DNA from 2 places in the Nordella sp. HKS 07 genome. Region 2 is predicted to be linked to the other one. Evidence: predicted binding sites of a transcription regulator. Region 2 holds the regulator's gene; the other holds the start of a gene.
The links. The regulator PhoB, encoded in region 2, activates phosphate uptake and scavenging genes when phosphate is short. The targets are predictions, from matches to a motif close to TGTCATNNANCTGTCAT.
Positions count from the first base shown of each region.

Region 1: a site for PhoB is predicted at 6,912-6,928, ahead of G5V57_RS21305 (DUF4956 domain-containing protein). Genes of this name have one in related genera too.

Region 1 is NZ_CP049258.1:4,529,621-4,538,332, reverse strand. Features, by position in the region: gene G5V57_RS21335 (marine proteobacterial sortase target protein) at 1-1,519, opposite strand, end outside; gene G5V57_RS21330 (helix-turn-helix transcriptional regulator) at 1,733-2,494, shown strand; gene G5V57_RS21325 (inorganic phosphate transporter) at 2,529-3,647, opposite strand; gene G5V57_RS21320 (DUF47 domain-containing protein) at 3,809-4,435, opposite strand; gene G5V57_RS21315 (esterase-like activity of phytase family protein) at 4,481-5,425, opposite strand; gene G5V57_RS21310 (polyphosphate polymerase domain-containing protein) at 5,422-6,249, opposite strand; gene G5V57_RS21305 (DUF4956 domain-containing protein) at 6,227-6,823, opposite strand; gene G5V57_RS21300 (dipeptidase) at 7,082-8,479, opposite strand; gene G5V57_RS21295 (M20/M25/M40 family metallo-hydrolase) at 8,476-8,712, opposite strand, start outside.
Region 2 is NZ_CP049258.1:3,226,572-3,235,283, forward strand. Features, by position in the region: gene pstC (phosphate ABC transporter permease subunit PstC) at 1-130, shown strand, start outside; gene pstA (phosphate ABC transporter permease PstA) at 123-1,652, shown strand; partial or broken gene pstB (phosphate ABC transporter ATP-binding protein PstB) at 1,754-2,488, shown strand; gene phoU (phosphate signaling complex protein PhoU) at 2,506-3,222, shown strand; gene phoB (phosphate regulon transcriptional regulator PhoB) at 3,222-3,920, shown strand; gene G5V57_RS15205 (tetratricopeptide repeat protein) at 4,205-6,073, shown strand; gene G5V57_RS15210 (DUF5681 domain-containing protein) at 6,117-6,719, opposite strand; gene G5V57_RS15215 (hypothetical protein) at 6,716-6,997, opposite strand; gene G5V57_RS15220 (ParB/Srx family N-terminal domain-containing protein) at 6,994-7,509, opposite strand; gene G5V57_RS15225 (GNAT family N-acetyltransferase) at 7,949-8,712, opposite strand, start outside.

The DNA.
Region 1 (8,712 bases), 1.3 Mb from region 2:
CGTCCGCCGAAGCCTGATCGAAGGTCGCTTTGAGATGTGTGACCGCTGGGTTTTCAAGCTTGGCGAAGAGCTCGCGCATGCGGTCCTCGACCTGGCCACCCTCGCCGATCATCGCATAGCTGCCGCGGCCGAGCTCGGCGGCGCGCGTCATCAGATAGGAGTTCGGCGCCGAGCCGATCCCCACCATGAAGACGCGCGAGCGGCCGCGCATCGCGCTCAGGACGTCGAACATCTCCTGCTCATTGGCGATGGCGCCATCGGTGATGAACACGACCTGGCGGAGCGTGCTTTCATCATCAGGTCTCGCGTCGCGCAGGGCGGCGCGCAGAGGCGCTATCATCTCGGTGCCGCCCGAGGCTTCGAGCCGGCCGACGAATTTCTTCGCCGTCTCGACATTGTCGTGGTTGGCCATCACCGTGTCGGTGAAAAGTATATCCATCGTGTCGTCGAAACGGATGACATTGAAGCGGTCGGCCGGGTCGAGCCGGCCCAGCGCATAGAGGAGGCTCGCTTTCGCCTGCGACATCGACGGGCCGCCCATCGAGCCCGAATTGTCGATGACGAAGACCACGTCGCGCGGGACACGTTTTTCGGGCGCCGACGCGGCGGGCGGCATCACATAGGCCAGCGCATAATCGGCACCGTCCACTTTTTCGCTGAACAGGCCGATCTCGGGGGCAGCCCCTTGTGCCGGTTTCCAGGTGAGCTCGAAGTCGCGATCGGCGAATTCGGCGCGCGCCAGGGTGATCGTCTTGCCGCCCCCGGGCAAGGCTTCGGCGATCACGTCATGGAAGGAGCTCGCGACCTCGCCCAGCGCAAAGCCAGGATTGAGACGGACGGTAAGAGTCAGGGGATTGACCGGCGCGTTCCCGCGCGGATCGAGCACCGGCGGCGTGACGCGGTCGCGGTCCGGAATGCTGTCCTTTACGGTGTAGAACTGCCCGTTTTCTGACACCGTCAGTGTGGGATCGGGCACGTAGCGCGGCGCCACGACGGTCGGGATCCTCAGCGAGAAGAGGCCGCCCGACTGGGCCACCGGTTCCTGATATTCGATCTGGATGACGACGGTCTCGCGAGGCCCGATATTGGCGACCTGGCTGGTGAAGACATTGGCGCGCTCCTGGTCGAGCAGTGCCGCCTTCTGCCCCTTGGCCTTGGCCTCCTCATAGATCTGCTTGGCTTCCTGCCGTTCCTTGATCTCACCGACGACGATGCGATCGCCGATCACCATGCTGAGGCTGTCGACGGCCGCCTTCTCTGATAAGGGAAATACATAAGTGCCTTCGATCCAGCCATCGGTCGGGTTCTTGAACTGCTGCGTGACTCGCGTCCGGGCTATGGGACCGGTCACGGTGATGTCGAGATCAGTGGCGACCCGAGGCGCCTCGACAAATTTCCCGGGCTCGTTGGTGTCGAGCAGCAAAGCGCCCGTGCCCATTTGCGCGGGCGTGACGAGGCCGGCGCCGGCGCTGAGCGTCATGGCGATGACGCCCAGCAGGGTCAGCAATAATCGATACATGATGAGTTCCGCTCCATAACGGCGCGCCCGCAATCGGGGTGCCGTGGCTTCATCATGTGGCGCGTGTCGCAGTTGCGCCGCGAGCGGGCAAACCGCCATTCTTTGGCCGGGCGTTGCCGCTATACAGCAGGACTTGCCTTGTTTTAGACAGGCCATTGTGGAAATGTACGGGTTTGTACGGCTCCCATCCCCCACCGAGGTTTCTTCCTCCCCATGACCGACCAGACCCTCTCGGCTGAAGAGAACGATGCCGTGGCGGACATGGTGCGTGAGGCGCTCGCCCGCCGCCGCATCACCAGGCAATATCTCGCCGATCAGGCAAAGATCAGCCTCTCGACGCTTGAAAAGGCGCTATCCGGCCAACGCCCCTTCACGCTCGCCAGTATAGTACGGCTCGAAGCGGCGCTCGGCCTCACGCTCAGGCGGCCGACGCCCACCAAGCGCGCCGCCGCCTCGCGCCACACCGGCATCGCGCCCGAGGAGCTCGGTTCCTATGCGAGGCCCGCCGTGTCATGGATCGAGGGCGACTATCTGACGATCAGGCCGTCCTTCTCCAATCCCGATGCCGTCTATGCCTATCTGACCTGTATCTCCTGGAACGAGGAAAAGTCGCATCTGACTTTCAGGGAGAGCGAGCGGGTCGACGCCGCCTTCACGCAGGACGGCCATGTGTCGATCCCGCATCAGTCGGGCTATATCTATCTCATCACCAACAAGTCCGGACAATACCGCTTCGTCATCGTCTCGCGTCCGACCATCGCGGGCGAGATGTTCGGCATATTGACGACGCTGCAGTCCGGCCGCGGGATGAATCTGATGCCGGTGTCGACACCCATCATCTTCGTTCCGGCGAAATCCCTGGGCGGCGGCCCGGCCTATGGCCGCATCGAGAAAGGTCATGCGGCCTACACGAAATACAAGGCCTACGTGACACGCGCCTTGGAGGAGCCTTTCGCGTTGCTGATCGCGAAGTGATCCGCCCGACGCGGGGCGCCGGGCGGATCCGCTGTCAGTTCCACCCCACCAGCTCGAGCAGCCAGTGCAGGCCATAGGCCAGGCCGCCGGCGGCGGGGAAGGTCAGTATCCAGGCCCAGACGATGCGCTCGATCACCGTCCATTTGAGGGCGCGCGAGGACTTGGCGAAACCGACACCCATGATCGCCGTCGATATGCTGTGGGTGGTCGAGACCGGCATGCCGAAATGCGCGGCGACCGTGAGGATCGTCGCCGAACTCGTCTCGGCGGCGAAGCCATGGATCGGATGCAGCTTCACCATCTTATGGCCGAGCGTCTTGATGATGCGCCAGCCGCCCGCCGCCGTGCCCGCCGCCATGACGAGCGCGCAAGAGACGATGATCCAGCTGTCGATGCCGTCGCTGCCGGCATCGGGCTCGAGAAAGCGCGCCCATTCCGGCAAGCCCTGGAGCGCGCCGGCGCTCTCCGCGCCCAATAGAGCGAGCGCGATGATGCCCATGGTCTTCTGCGCGTCATTGCGGCCATGCGCGAGCCCCATATAGGCGGCGGAAGCGAGCTGCGCCTTGCCGAAGATGGCATTGACCCAGAGGGGACGGGCGAGACGTGCAAGCGGCCCGCCGGCCTTCGCCAGCCCCGAAATCAGCGCCCACAATGCCACCATCATGATGATGCCCAAGGTGAAGCCCGCCACCGGCGAAGTCACCATCGGCAGCAGCACCTTCCACAGAAGACCCTGATTCTTGGTCCAGTCGCCGACGGACTCCGACCAGATGAGAGCACTCCAGTTGTTGTCGGCAGCGGCAAGCGCGGCGCCGCAAAGACCCCCGATCAAGGCGTGCGAGGATGAGGATGGCAGGCCACGCCACCAGGTGAAGAGATTCCAGATGATGCCACCGAGCAGCGCGCACAGGATCACTTGCAGCGTGACATTGACCACGCCTGTGTCGACCAGCCCCGAGGAGATGGTCTTCGCCACAGCGGTGCCCCAGAAAGCGCCGATCAGATTGGTGACGGCGGCCAGCATGATGGCCTGAGCCGGCGACAAGACCTTGGTGGCGACCACGGTGGCAATGGAGTTCGCCGTGTCGTGGAAGCCGTTGATGAACTCGAAGACGAGCGCCATCAGCACAACGGTCAGGACAAGGATCAGCATGGGTTAATGACCGCCCTCATTAATACGCGCGCTCTCCCACCTCGTCATCCCGGCGAAAGCCGGGATCCATTGAGTAAGTGCAAGTCGGCCAGCGCTCATCGTTCGGAGAGATTTTTGGGGAAATTGGGTTGAGTTGAGACTTCGCATGGAACAGTCACTCGTCAGCTGTTCTTCAGCGCAACTTGATAGACGATGGCGCCCGCGTCGCGGCAGCGGTCGATCGCCTTTTCCAGGATCTCGAAGAACTCCTTGAGCAGAAACATGCGGGCGCCGTCGAGATCGCCGGAATAGAGTTCTCGATAGAGCTCGAGCAACAGGCGGTCGGCCTCCGTCTCGATCGCATGGAGGCGGTCATCGAGCGACTTGATCGTCTCGAGCTTGAGACGCGGGAGTTCGCGCACCATGTCGAGAACGATCTGGGTGGCCTTTTCCAGCATGGCGGCGCGCGGCGCGAAATCGACACCCTCAAGCCGGTGGGCGGCGAATGTATAGCGGTCGGCGAAGCGCTCGACCTGTTTGGATATCTTATAGAGCGCCACACGCAGCTCCTCGATATCCTCGCGCTCGATGGGAGTGATGAAGATATCGACCAGCGCCTGGCTGATCCTGTTCGTCGCCTCTCTCTGGCGCTGCCTGGCGAGCTTGATCTCTTCCAGGCCCTTGTCGTTCGAAGCCGGGTCCAGCATCCTGTGCAGGGCCTTGGCGCTGTCATGGGCCGACACGGCGGCGGCGTCGAGGAGCTCGTAGAACTGCTTGCCCGAGCCGAATATCGTCTGAAGGGAGAACATTTCGGGATCCTTAGCGGGAATGGAAGGTCGCGGTCATCGCCGTCATTACTTCGCGTTGGTCAGCTTGAACAGCACGAAGCTCGTCGGTTCCACGTCTTTCTTTGTCCGGTCGGTGACGATGAGGAAGAGTCTCTCGGACAGGCGGGTCAGGCCTTCGAAATTGTCCACCAGCAGCGGGTCGGGCGTGGCCGAGAGGTCGGGCGCGACACATTGTCCGTCCGCCGGGCAGGACGCGATATCGAGGTGGCGCAGATGCGCCGTCCGGGGGCCGCCCTTCTCCTCGGCCGTGCGCTCGAGCACCAGCAGGCTGCCATCGGCCATCGTCTCGATCGCCTTGAGACGGCCATCGGGCTGCGCGGCATCGAATGCCCAGGTCGCGCCATTTCCGGCATAGACCTTGTGCGCCGTATCCGGTTCGCCGCGCAGGGGCCGTTCCGGGGCCGTCAGAATGCCATGGACCTTGTCGAACGCGACCGCCTCCAGGCGACTGTTCTTCTTGGCATAGCTCGTCGCGTCGGCCAGGGGAGCCGGCAATGCGACATCGGCTATCCATTGGCCCTTCGGCGTGAAGCGGGCGATGCCGGGCCCATCTTCGAAGGCGATCAGGAGCTCGCTGTTGCCGGGCGTGCCGTCATCGCTATTGACGGCGGAAAGTCCTTCGGCGTTGGTTGCCGACACATTGCCGATAGGAGCCGAGATCGGCGCCGCGAAGACATGCTCGATCCCGGCGATCCTGTCGCCGTCCAGCTGAAGGCGGAAATGATGCAGGACGCCGCCATCCGAGACGGCATAGAGAAGCTTCTCATCCGCATCCCACGCCAGGCCGGAAAGCTCGTCGACCCGTACGCCATCCTTGCCGGTGGCGGGGATCTCCGTCTTCCCCAGGGCTTCGAGCTTCGGCTCGGCGGAGGCACCCGGCAGAGCGGCGGTCCCTAGCAGGAGCGCGGCCACGGCCAGCCCGCCGATGAGATTTCCAGTCTTGAGTGTCATTGCAGCGCCTCCATTTCGGGCCGGGCGGCCGGTTTCAGGGATGACAGATCCGGACTTGCGAGCTTGCGCAAGGCCGGCAGGAATCGATTGTGCCTGGTGCCGCGATTGAGAAGCGCGATCGCGGTGCAGTATTTCGAGCAATGCTTGGTCGGGCGCTGATGCAGGGCGCGCAGCAGACGGTCGGCGATGCCATTGCCGCGGGCCGACTTGGTCTCCAGGATGAAGTGATCGTCATCGACGGCATGGTAGGCGGCCATATCGTAGAAGCGCAGAGAGCTGTCGATCGTCATGCGCTCGCCGCCCTCCTTCGCCACCAGCGTCATGCGGACATAGCGCATGTCGATGACCCGCTGCAGCTCATGGGGGAACACGGCGCCATATTGATCGTAATAGGCACGGTGAACGAAAGTGAGCGCTTCATCATCCAGCCTGCCGAATTTCTCTGGCGCATAGCCAAACCGCCTCTTCACCGTCACGCCGCGCTTGTCCTTGAGTTTCACCTCGACGAAGCACAGCGCCGCATCGAGATATTTGCGGATGCGCACCTTGGCGCGCCGGCGCCGACCCTGATGGTGGTCGAAATAGCTGCGCCGGTCCTGGTTGTCGAAGTAACACGTCTCGTAGGTGAAGGCGCGGCGGCCCGAGATCTCGAGCACATCAAAATGGCGGGCAAGTTCGGCGGCGGCCGCCTGCAGAACGGGCCTGCGCACCACGTATTTGTTGTCGAGCCGCTCCAGCATCTCCGCCCGGGCGTTGAGCGTGGCAAGGCCGATCGGATCGAAGCCCTGCTCCAGCCATTGGTCAGCGCGTGCGATAGTAGACATTGAGCCTCGCCATTTCCGTGATGTAATCGAGTTGAAGCACTTGATAGGAGAGAACCGCGACGCCGAGACGGTCCGACAATTCGGCGCGCATGGAAACGGGGTCCGCCAGCAGATCGGTATTGATCTTGTCGAGCGTCACCTTGGCGCCGGAGACCGATTGCAGGATGCGCGGATGGTCGATGACGAAAGCGCCGGCGAGGACGAAGCCCACCGCCATGACGGCGAAAGGAACCGTCGTTCCATGCACCGAGGTGATGACCGCGATGGCGACACTGCCGAAGAAATAGGTCATCTCGGTCTTGCTCAGCGGCTCCGAGCGCAGCGTGAACAGCGCCAGTATGGCGAACAGGCCGAAGCCCGCGGCCACGCTGAAATTCACCGAGGACAGAATGGTCAGGACCGCGAAGATGAATATGTTGAACAGCGCCGCGGCGGTGACCAGTTCCTTGTCGCGGTAGCGGCGGTAATAGAGGCCGAAGACGAGCGCGCTCATCCCGACGAGATTCAAACCTATCCTGACCGCTTGCGAGAGTGTCGGGTCCTCAAGGACCTGTTGAAGCGAGGATATCAACATTCAAACTCCTGTTCTTTTCTCGCGCGTTCAAGCAGCGCGAAGAGAAGAACGGAGCGATCCGGGTTCTATTCCCGGCATTTCTCAAATTATGACGACCGGATGACATTTCTCTAAAAACACATGTCCCGGGAGGACTTGGGTTTTTTCGCATATGGGCAAATTGACCCTGGATCAGCCGCGGCCGAGAAAAAACCAACCCATTGATATCGCATATGTTTCCGGCCGTTTCTCCATTGAAACGGCCGGAGTCGTCCCGTCTCAGCGTCCGACGGCCGCGAGGATGCGCACCCAGCTTCTGATGCCGCGATGGAAGCTGGCGAGATTGTATTTTTCATTCGGGCTGTGCAGTGCGTCGTCATTGAGACCGAAGCCGACCAGCACACTGTCCATGCCGAGGATGTCCTTGAAGCAGCGCACGATCGGGATCGAGCCGCCTGACCCGATGAGCGCCGTCTCGCGGCCCCACTCGTCCTTCAGCGCCTGCGCACTCTTGCGGATCAAATGCGAGGTTTCGGCGATCTCGGTCGCCGGGCTTCCCGCCCCGTAGGAAGCGAAAGTGACCTTGCAGTCCTTCGGCACCTCGGCCTTGGCGAAGGCGCGGAACGCCTTGAGGATCTTTTGCGGATTTTGCTTGCCGACCAGACGGAAGGTCAGCTTGGCGTGGGCCTCGGACGGGATGACGGTCTTGGTGCCGGCCCCCGTATAGCCGCCCCATATGCCGTTCACCTCGGCGGTCGGGCGCGCCCAGACCTGCTCGAGCACGCTCTTTCCCTTCTCGCCCGCCGGCACCGACAGGCCGACCTCCTTCAAAAACTTCTTGTCGGAAAATTTGAGCCTGCTCCATTGCGCCTTCATCTCCTTGGGGAGATCGCTGACGCCGTCATAGAAGCCCGGAATGGTGACCTTGCCATTCTTGTCGTGGAGCTTCGAGAGGAGCTTCGAAAGAATGCGCAGCGGATTGGCGGCGGGCCCGCCATAGGCGCCGGAATGGAGATCGATGCGCGGCCCCGTGATGGTGATCTCATCCTTCACTATGCCGCGCAGCCTGGTGGTGATGGCCGGAGTCTTGGCGTCCCACATATTCGTGTCGCAGACGAAGGCGGCGTCGCAGGCGAGTTCTTCCTTGTTCTCTTTGAGGAAGGGAATGAGGCTCGGCGAACCCGACTCCTCCTCGCCCTCGATCAGCAGCGTGGCCTTGATCGGCAGCGAGCCGGTCTCGGTGATCCAGGCGCGCATCGCCTCGATGAAGGTCTGGAGCTGGCCCTTGTCGTCGGCGGTGCCGCGGCCATAGAGGCGCACGACGCCATCCTTGCCGGTGCGCTTCTGAGGCTCGAAGGGCGGCGTCATCCATTTGTCGAGCGGATCGGGCGGCTGCACGTCATAGTGGCCGTAAAACAGGAAATGCGGGACCTTGCCCTCGGTATCCTTCGGCGCGAAATGGGCGACCACCATCGGATGGCCGGCCGTCTCGCGCAAAGAGGCATCGAAGCCCAGCGCGGCAAGGTCGGCGACGATGCGCTCGCCGGCGCGCCGGCAATCCGCCTTGTAGGCGGGATCGGTCGAGATCGATGGAATGCGGATGAGGTCGAACAGGCGCCCGAGGCTCTGGTCGAGCGCCTTGTCGGCGGCGCCGAGAACGGCGTTGATGTCGGTCATGATTTGCGGCGCTCCTGTTGTTCGGCAATGCCGGCGATGATGCGGGCCCAGCTTCTGGTGCCTTTCCGGAAACTCGTCAGATTGTACTTTTCGTTCGGGCTGTGGGCGCCGTCATCTTCAAGACCGAATCCGACCAGCAGGCTGTCGACCTTGAGCGATGACTTGAAGGTGCCGACCACCGGGATCGAGGCGCCTTCCGCCATCAGCACCGGTTCGCGGCCCCATTCGGCCGT
Region 2 (8,712 bases):
CGACCAGGAATTCGACTCGGCCAAGACGCTCTCCGCCTTCGCGCTCGGCCTGGTGCTGTTCTTCTTTACGCTGGCCCTGAACTACATCGCGCTCAAGATCGTGCAGAGATACAGGGAACAATATGACTGATACCGCGATCTCCGCCGCCCCCCGCCGTGTCGGCGACAACAACGCGCTGGTCGCCAGGCGCTATCGGGCCGAGCGCCGGTTCAAGTTCTACGGAATCGCGGCCATCGCGGTGACGGCCGTCTTCCTCGTGCTGCTCTTCGCCGACATCCTGGTGAAGGGTTTGCCGGCCTTTACCGAGCATCGCCTCACGCTGCCGATCAATGTTTCGCAGAAGGCGATCGACCCGCAGAACAGCAAGGACCTCAAGGTCATCCGCGCCGGTGACTTCGATGCGCCGATCCGCGAGGCCTTCCGCGCCATGTTTCCGGATGTGACCTCGCGTGGCGACCGCAAGAAGCTTCTGGGCCTGCTGAGCTCGGGCGCCGCCGATGATTTCCGCGCCATGGTGATGAACGATCCGGCGTTGATTGGCCAGGACATCAAGGTTCCGGTGCTCCTTTCCGACGATGCCGATCAGTATTTGAAGGGTCGTCAGACCGCGGTTCAGAAATTCCCCGGCCAAGGCGCGATCACCGCGACGGCCGACGGCGATAAGTTCAAGCTGGCGGCGGACCAGACTGCGCTCCTGATGGCGGGCGACATCGTACGGATGAATGGCGGCGCCTTCCGCGTCGTGTCGACCGACAAGGGTGCCTTCCTGGCCGAGCAGGTCACCGCGCCCAAGTCCCTCGATCCGGTTACTGCCGGCGCCTGGGATATCTTTCGTTTCACGGTGCCTGAGCACAACCGCCGCATCGACGACCAGGAGGCGCTGTGGCTCGAGCAGCTGAAGGAGAAGGGCGTCGCCGAAAGCGGCATCGCCTGGCGGTTCTTCTCCTCGGGCGACTCGCGCGAGCCGGAGCTCGCCGGCATCAGGGGCGCCTTGATGGGCTCGATCCTGACACTTCTGGTGACCTTGTTCCTTTGTTTGCCGATCGGTGTGGCCGCCGCGATCTATCTCGAGGAGTTCGCCCCCAAGAACCGCCTGACCCAGATCATCGAGGTGAATATCAATAACCTCGCGGCGGTGCCCTCGATCGTCTTCGGCCTCTTGGGCCTGGCGATGTTCCTCAACTTCTTCGGCCTGCCGCGCTCGGCGCCGGTGGTCGGTGGCCTGGTGCTGGCGCTGCTCGTGCTGCCCACCATCATCATCGCCTCGCGCGCGGCGCTGCGCGCCGTGCCGCCCTCGATCAAGGAGGCCGCACTCGGGGTGGGCGCCTCGCACCAGCAGGCGATCTTCCATCACGTCCTGCCTCTGGCCATGCCCGGCATCATGACCGGCACCATCATCGGCATGGCGCACGCCTTGGGCGAGACGGCGCCGCTTCTCATGATCGGCATGGTCGCTTTTATCGTCGACATACCGACGAGCTTCACCGATGCCGCCACCGTCTTGCCGATCCAGATCTTTCTCTGGTCGGATCTTCCGGAGATCGCCTTCCAGTCCAAGACGGCGGGCGCCATCATCGTTCTTCTCGTTTTCCTGTTCGTCATGAATGCGGTCGCCATCCTGTTGCGCAAGCGCTTCGAGCGCCGCTGGTAAGTATGAAAGGGTCACCCGCCATGGATGCCATGATCAAGACGCCGGTCGCCGACAATGCCCCGCGCATCGCCCGCGAACGGCCTCTGAAGATCAGGGCGCGCAATGTCGACGTCTATTATGGCGACAAGCATGCCATCAACGACCTGAGCATCGACATCCCCGACAGCGCCGTCTCGGCCTTCATCGGGCCTTCGGGCTGCGGCAAGTCCACCTTCCTGCGCTCGATCAATCGCATGAACGACACGATCCCGTCCTGCCGGATCACCGGCAATATCGAGATCGACGGCCGCGACATCTATGACAGGAGCCTCGATGTGGTGCAGCTGCGCGCCCGCATCGGCATGGTGTTCCAGAAGCCCAATCCCTTCCCGAAATCGATCTATGAGAACGTTGCCTATGGTCCGCGCATCCACGGCTTCGCCAGGAACAAGACCGATCTCGAGGAGATCGTGGTGACGAGCTTGAAGAAGGCCGGTCTCTTTGAGGAAGTGAAGGACCGGCTCGATCATTCGGGCACCAGCCTGTCCGGCGGCCAGCAGCAGCGCCTGTGCATCGCGCGGGCCATCGCCGTCAATCCGGAAGTGATCCTCATGGACGAGCCCTGTTCGGCGCTCGATCCGATCGCCACCGCCCGCATCGAGGAACTCATCGACGAACTGCGCCAGAATTACTGCATCGTCATCGTCACCCATTCGATGCAGCAGGCCGCGCGCGTCTCGCAGCTCACCGCGTTTTTCCATCTGGGCAATCTGGTCGAGGTCGGCGACACCGACGACATCTTTACGGCACCCAAGGATAAGCGCACCCAGGATTACATCACCGGCCGCTTCGGCTGACCGCGGAGTTAAGGACTATGTCGGACCATATCGTCAAAGCCTATGACGAGGACCTCGCCAACCTCAAGACGATGCTCGCCCAGATGGGCGGTCTCGCCGAGGACCATCTCGCCAAGGCCATCGAGGCGCTGGCGAAGCGCGACACCAAGCTTGCCGATATCGTGATCGCGCAGGACGAAAAGATCGACGCCCTCGAACTGCAGATCGAGGAGCGCGCCATCCTCACCATCGCCAAGCGCCAGCCGATGGCGCGCGACCTGCGCGAGATCATGGTGGCGATCCGCATCGCCTCCGATCTCGAGCGCATCGGCGATCTCGCCAAGAACATCGCCAAGCGCTCGCATGCCATTTCCGAGCAGCTGCCGCGCAAGCTCGCCACCGGGCTGAATCGGATGGGCAGGCTGTCGCTCGAGCAGCTGAAGGATGTGCTTGATGCCTATACGACGGCCGACGATGCCAAGGCGCTGGAAGTCTGGCGCAGTGACGGTGAGCTCGATTCCCTCTACAACTCGATCTTCCGCGAGCTTCTGACCTACATGATGGAAGACCCGCGCATGATCGGGCCGTGTACCCATCTTCTCTTCGGTGCCAAGAATTTCGAGCGTATCGGCGATCACGCCACCAACATAGCGGAGAATATCCACTATCTGGTGTCGGGCCAGCCGATGCGCGGCGAACGTCCGAAGAAGGACACCACTAGCACGATGCCTTTTGATGCAATGAACGAGCGCTGATGACCGCGTCCATCCTCATCGTCGAAGACGAAGAACCGCTCCAGATCCTGCTGACCTACAATCTTCAGGCGGAAGGATTTCGGGTGCGCGGCACCGCCAATGGCGAGGACGTCGCCCATCTCGTCAGTGAAGAACGCCCCGATCTCATCGTGCTCGACTGGATGCTGCCGGGCATATCGGGCATCGAGGTCTGCCGCCTGCTGCGCTCGCGCGCCGAAACCCGCGACATCCCGGTCATCATGCTGACGGCGCGGGGCGAGGAGAATGAGCGCGTGCGCGGCCTCGCCACCGGGGCCGACGACTATATCGTCAAGCCTTTCTCGGTGCCGGAGCTGCTCGCCCGCATCAAGACGATCCTGCGCCGCGTCAACCCCGACGCGATCGCCGAACTCCTCAAGGCCGGCGACATCGCGCTCGACCGGCGCACCAGGCGCGTGACCAGGGCGACGCGCGACATAACGCTCTCCCCGACCGAATTCCGCCTGCTTGAATATCTCATGCAGAGTCCGGGCCGGGTCTACAGCCGCTCGCAGCTTCTTGATGCTGTCTGGGGCCGCGACATCTATGTCGACGAGCGCACCGTCGACGTGCATGTCGGTCGCCTGCGCAAATGCTTGAAGCGCGGCCGCGAGATCGACCCGATCCGCACCGTGCGCGGCATGGGCTACTCCTTCGACGAGCGTTTCGGGCGGAGTTAAGCCCTCATCCCACCCGTCATGGCCGCCCTTGAGGCGGCCATCCAGCCCATCCGTGCCACGCCTGCTAGGCGTCACGCACATGCCGATCTCCGCCGCTATCCGACGCATCCCGTGCTACGGCCGCTACCTGGCGCTCCGCCAGGCGCTTGTGAGCCACCAACACCGCCAGCGGATCGCCAAGGGCTCACATGCGTCGCGGCGCGAGAGATCCCGGACGAAATACCACTTGCTACGCCTGGGGATGGCCGGGGTATAACCCGCGAAACACGCAAGGCCGACGGACCATGGAACGCCGCCTGACCGCGATACTGGCCGCCGACGTCGCCGGCTACAGCCGCCTCATGAGCCGCGACGAGGAGGGCACGCTCTCGGCCCTGAAGGCGCATCGCCGCGAGATGGCGGACGCCCGGATCGCCGCGCATGCGGGCCGCATCGTGAAGCTCACGGGCGACGGAATGCTGGTCGAGTTCGCGAGCGTGGTGAACGCGGTGGCTTGCGCGGCCGACATCCAGCGCCGGATGCGTCAGCGCAATGCCGGCGTGCCGGCAGAGCGCTGCCTCGAGTTCCGCATCGGCATCCATCTCGGCGACATCATCTTCGACGCTGCCGACAACGACATCTATGGCGAAGGCGTCAATATCGCGGCGCGCCTCGAAGGCCTCGCCCGGCCGGGCGGCGTCGCGGTGTCCGGAACCGTCCGCGACAGCGTTGGAAACCGGCTCGACCTTGTCTTCGAGGACGCCGGCGAGCAGATGCTGAAGAACATCGAGCGGCCGGTCAGGGTCTACACCGTCGACGTCTTCGCCGGCGCCCCGCCGCCGGCGGCCGCGGATGCGCCGGGGCGCAAGGCGGAATCGGCCAACGGAAAGCCCTCGATCGCCGTGCTGCCATTCAGCAATATGAGCGGCGATCCGGAGCAGGACTATTTCTCGGACGGCATCGCCGAGGACATCATCACCGACCTGTCGAAGATTTCGGCGCTGCATGTCGTCGCCCGCCACACCGCCTTCACCTACAAGGGCAAGGCGGTGGACGTGCCGGCGGCGGCCCGCGAGATGGGCGTGAAATTCGTGCTCGAGGGCAGCGTGCGCAAGGCCGGCCCGCGCGTGCGCATCGCCGCCCAGCTGATCGACGGCGCGACCGGCGGCCATCTGTGGGCTGAACGCTACGACCGGGACCTTACCGATATTTTCGCGATCCAGGACGAGATCACCCGGACGATCGTCGACCAGCTCAAGGTCAGGCTGCTGTCGGAGGAGAAGACGGCGCTCGGACGGGCGCCGACGGGCAATATCGAAGCGTATACCACCTATCTGAAGGCCCGGGAGTTCTTCCGCACACGCGCCAAGGACTCTCTGCAACTGGCGCGCCGGCTGTTCAGCCGGGCGGTGGACATCGACCCCGCTTATGCGCGCGCCTATGCCGGCATCGCCGATTGCGACTCGATCCTCGCCGCCTGGCACGGCGCAAGCATATCGCTGGAGGCGCTTTTCGCGACCTGCGCCAAGGCGTTGGAACTCGATCCCCACCTCGCCGAGGCGCATGCCTCGCACGGCCTCGCTCTGTCGACCGCCGGCCGCCCGACGGAGGCGGTGGCTGCCTTCGAGCGCGCCATCGCGCTCGACCCGAATTCCTACGAGGGCCATTATTTCTACGCCCGCCACGCTTTCGCCGCGGGGGATTTCGAGAAGGCGGTCGCGCTCTACAGCCGTTGCGCCGAGATAGACCCCGACGACTACCGGGCGCCGTTCCTGATCACCAACGCCCTGCACGCGCTCGGTCGCCTCGACGAGGAGGTCGCGCAGGCGCGGCTGGGCCTGGAGCGGGCCGAACGAGCGCTGAAGGCGCATCCGGAGAATTCCGATCCGGCGCAGCATGGCGCGGTTGCGCTGGCGCTTCTCGGCGAAAAGGAACGGGCCAGGGAGTGGCTGGCGCGCGCCCTGACCATCGATCCGGACAGCACCTTCGTGCGTTACAATGCCGCCTGCACCTATTCGCTGCTGGGCGAGGCGGACCGTGCTATCGATCTCCTCGAGACATGTCTGCGGCAATCGGGCAGCGAGGAGATGAAACTGTGGATCAAGAACGATTCCGACCTTGATCCCCTCCGCAATCACCCACGCTATACGGATCTGCTGATGCTGATCGCATAACGATCCCCCGGCCGCCAACATGCAACGCCTTGTGGGTCGGAACTCAATCGCCGGATGGGCAAGCCCAGCCCATTGCTTCCGCGGCCGCCTGGCATTTTTCCGCGAGGGCCTTCTCCTCCGGCGTCGGTTCTTTCACGTGGGCGGTGCCATTAACCAGGTCGATGACGATGTGATCGGGATGCAGCAGCAGAGCGGGCGGCGCGAGGCCGAGCTCCTTGCAGCGGTCGATCTCCTTTTCCCATCGGAGCTTGTACACCATCATGGCATCCAGCCAGTTTTCATGGAGCTCCTTGCGCTCCTGCTCGATCGTGGCGAGAAGCGTCGTGAAGAGCACCTGGGCGCGCGGCTGGCCTTTGGCCGCTCCCATGGCGATCGAACGGACGATCGCCCGCACCATCGGGACGGTTACCTGCCGATCGCCGTCATTGATCCTGATGTCACGATAGGCCTCCTCGAGAATGATCTCCTTCAATCGCTCTTCATTGGTGGCGGGAATCTTGTTGCGCGCCCCCTTGGGCCTGCCGTTCGGATTGCCGGATTGTCCTTTGGCGAAGCGTGTCGCGACCGGCGGCTTGCCGCGGCCGATCTCATAGCTGGCGGAGGCGGCCGGAGCGCTTTTCCTGTCGTCGTCGTCGTTCTTGTTCATGCCGTCACCTTCCTGGTGTCATTCCGGACTTCCGGATTGAATAGGGAGGCCGCGATCTTGGTGCGGGCTTCCCAGCGCTGGATGATCCGGTCGCCGCGCCGGATGTCGCTTTCGCTCATGGCCACGCGCCGGCCGGCTTGCTCGGCCGAAAGCAGCGCTGCGCCTGCCCAGTCGCCATCCTCCTTCGCCGCGGCACTCGAATTGGCGCCTGCGGGACGGGCGATGAGCATCTGCACCGCCTGGCTTTCCATCAGCAAGCTCACCGTGTCGGGTTTCAATGCCTCGCCACAGACCAGCCAGTGCGGGCCAAGTCGCCAGATATCGCCGGTCCGGCAGCGCCGGGGGCATGTGGAATACCGACTTTCTTGCCGTCGTCGTTTGCTTTGGCTGGGCTGGTGGCGATGAGCCCGTCGATCTCGGCAAGCGAGAAACCGATATCGAACGTGACGTCTTCGGTGATGAGGCCTGTGAGTTCATCGGCGAGAAGCTTTTGGTCCCATTTAGCGTTGAGGGCCAGCTTGTTGTCTGCGAGGACATAGGCGCGCTTTTCCGCCGGACTGAGGTGATCGATCCTGAGACACGGCACTTGGGCAAGGCCGAGTTCCCCGGCCGCCCGCACCCGGCCATGACCTGCGAGTATCCGGTTTTCCTCATCGATCAGGATCGGGTGGGTGAAGCCGAAGCGGCGGATGCTCTGTGCCAGCTGATTCACCTGCTTGCGTGAATGAAGACGCGCATTGCCGGGCCAGGGCTTGAGCTCGGCCACAGGCACGTTTCGAATGTCGGGCATCCCACTTCTCCTCTTTGCCGTCGCGCGGGCGAACGGGGGTGACTGAAGTGGTATGTCAACTAGGCGCCCTTGGCCCACGACTTCAAGGGGTGTCTTGCACGCAACAGTTTCCCTGCGTCCGTGGTTCTGTCTTCTCTGTTCGAGCGACCAGGCTGTGTCGTGCAAGCCGCTGCAATTGCGAGAGGTTTTGGCGCGGACTGAGAGTCTGGCGGCTCGTTTCCGATCTTTACCCTGTATCTACGCTGTATTTGCGTGAGTACCGCATCGTCACTGCCCGAGAAAATCACCCAAAGAATGGGATTCGAGACCGTCTTCTCTAACCAGACTCAGAACTCGCCTTCATTCCCCTTCTCCCGCAAGCAAGCGGGAGAAGGGGAAAACTGGTAGGGCCTTGCGTATTACAGTGAATTTCCCCGGACAGCCCTGCTACCGTGCAGGGTTAGCCCTTCTGCTCTCGCCGCCGCGACCGGACGAGTTCCTTGAAATCACGGACCAGCGCTCTCACCGCGAGGCGCGCTCGCCGCACGCCCAGCAGGAGGTGGGCCGCCAGGATGCCCGGGAGGTCGGGTGCGCGCGTATATTCCCCAGGCGAGAGGGCGATAGTCCCTTCCTTGCCGACCAGGCCCTTTTTGAACTGCCACAAGCCGCTCTCCGGCGTCGCTTCGCCGAGATCGTACCAATGGCATTGCCTGCCGCGCAGCCAGTCGATGATCCACCAATGCAGCGCGTATCCGGCCTTGATGTCGACGCCTCTGTCGCTGCTCGCCCCGACGGCATAATAGGCCGTGTCACCGATCTGAAAAACGACGGCGCCGGCGACGGGTGTTCCGTTCTCGCGCGCCAGAACGACAATCGATGAGGTCTCCGTCGACCGAGAATCCGATAATGCTCTCTCGAACAGCGGCCAGACTGGGTTCGAATAGTTCTTTCTCTCTTTCATGGACATGCAGAGTGCCGTGAATTCGGCAACGGAAGTGCTAGGCGCTTCGACTCCTATTGTCAGCTCACTTTTCAAGGCGCTTCTCAGATTGCGGCGCCATCTCTGGTCGAGACTGGCCATCTGACGATCGGGTGTGAGCGTCATATTGACGAGAAACCGTTCTGCGCCATCTGGAACGCGATGCTTGAGGCCCCTCAGGCGGAGCTCCTCGCCGTAGATATCTGCAAACCGGGGATCCGGAGGCGGCATGATCGACAGGGCCA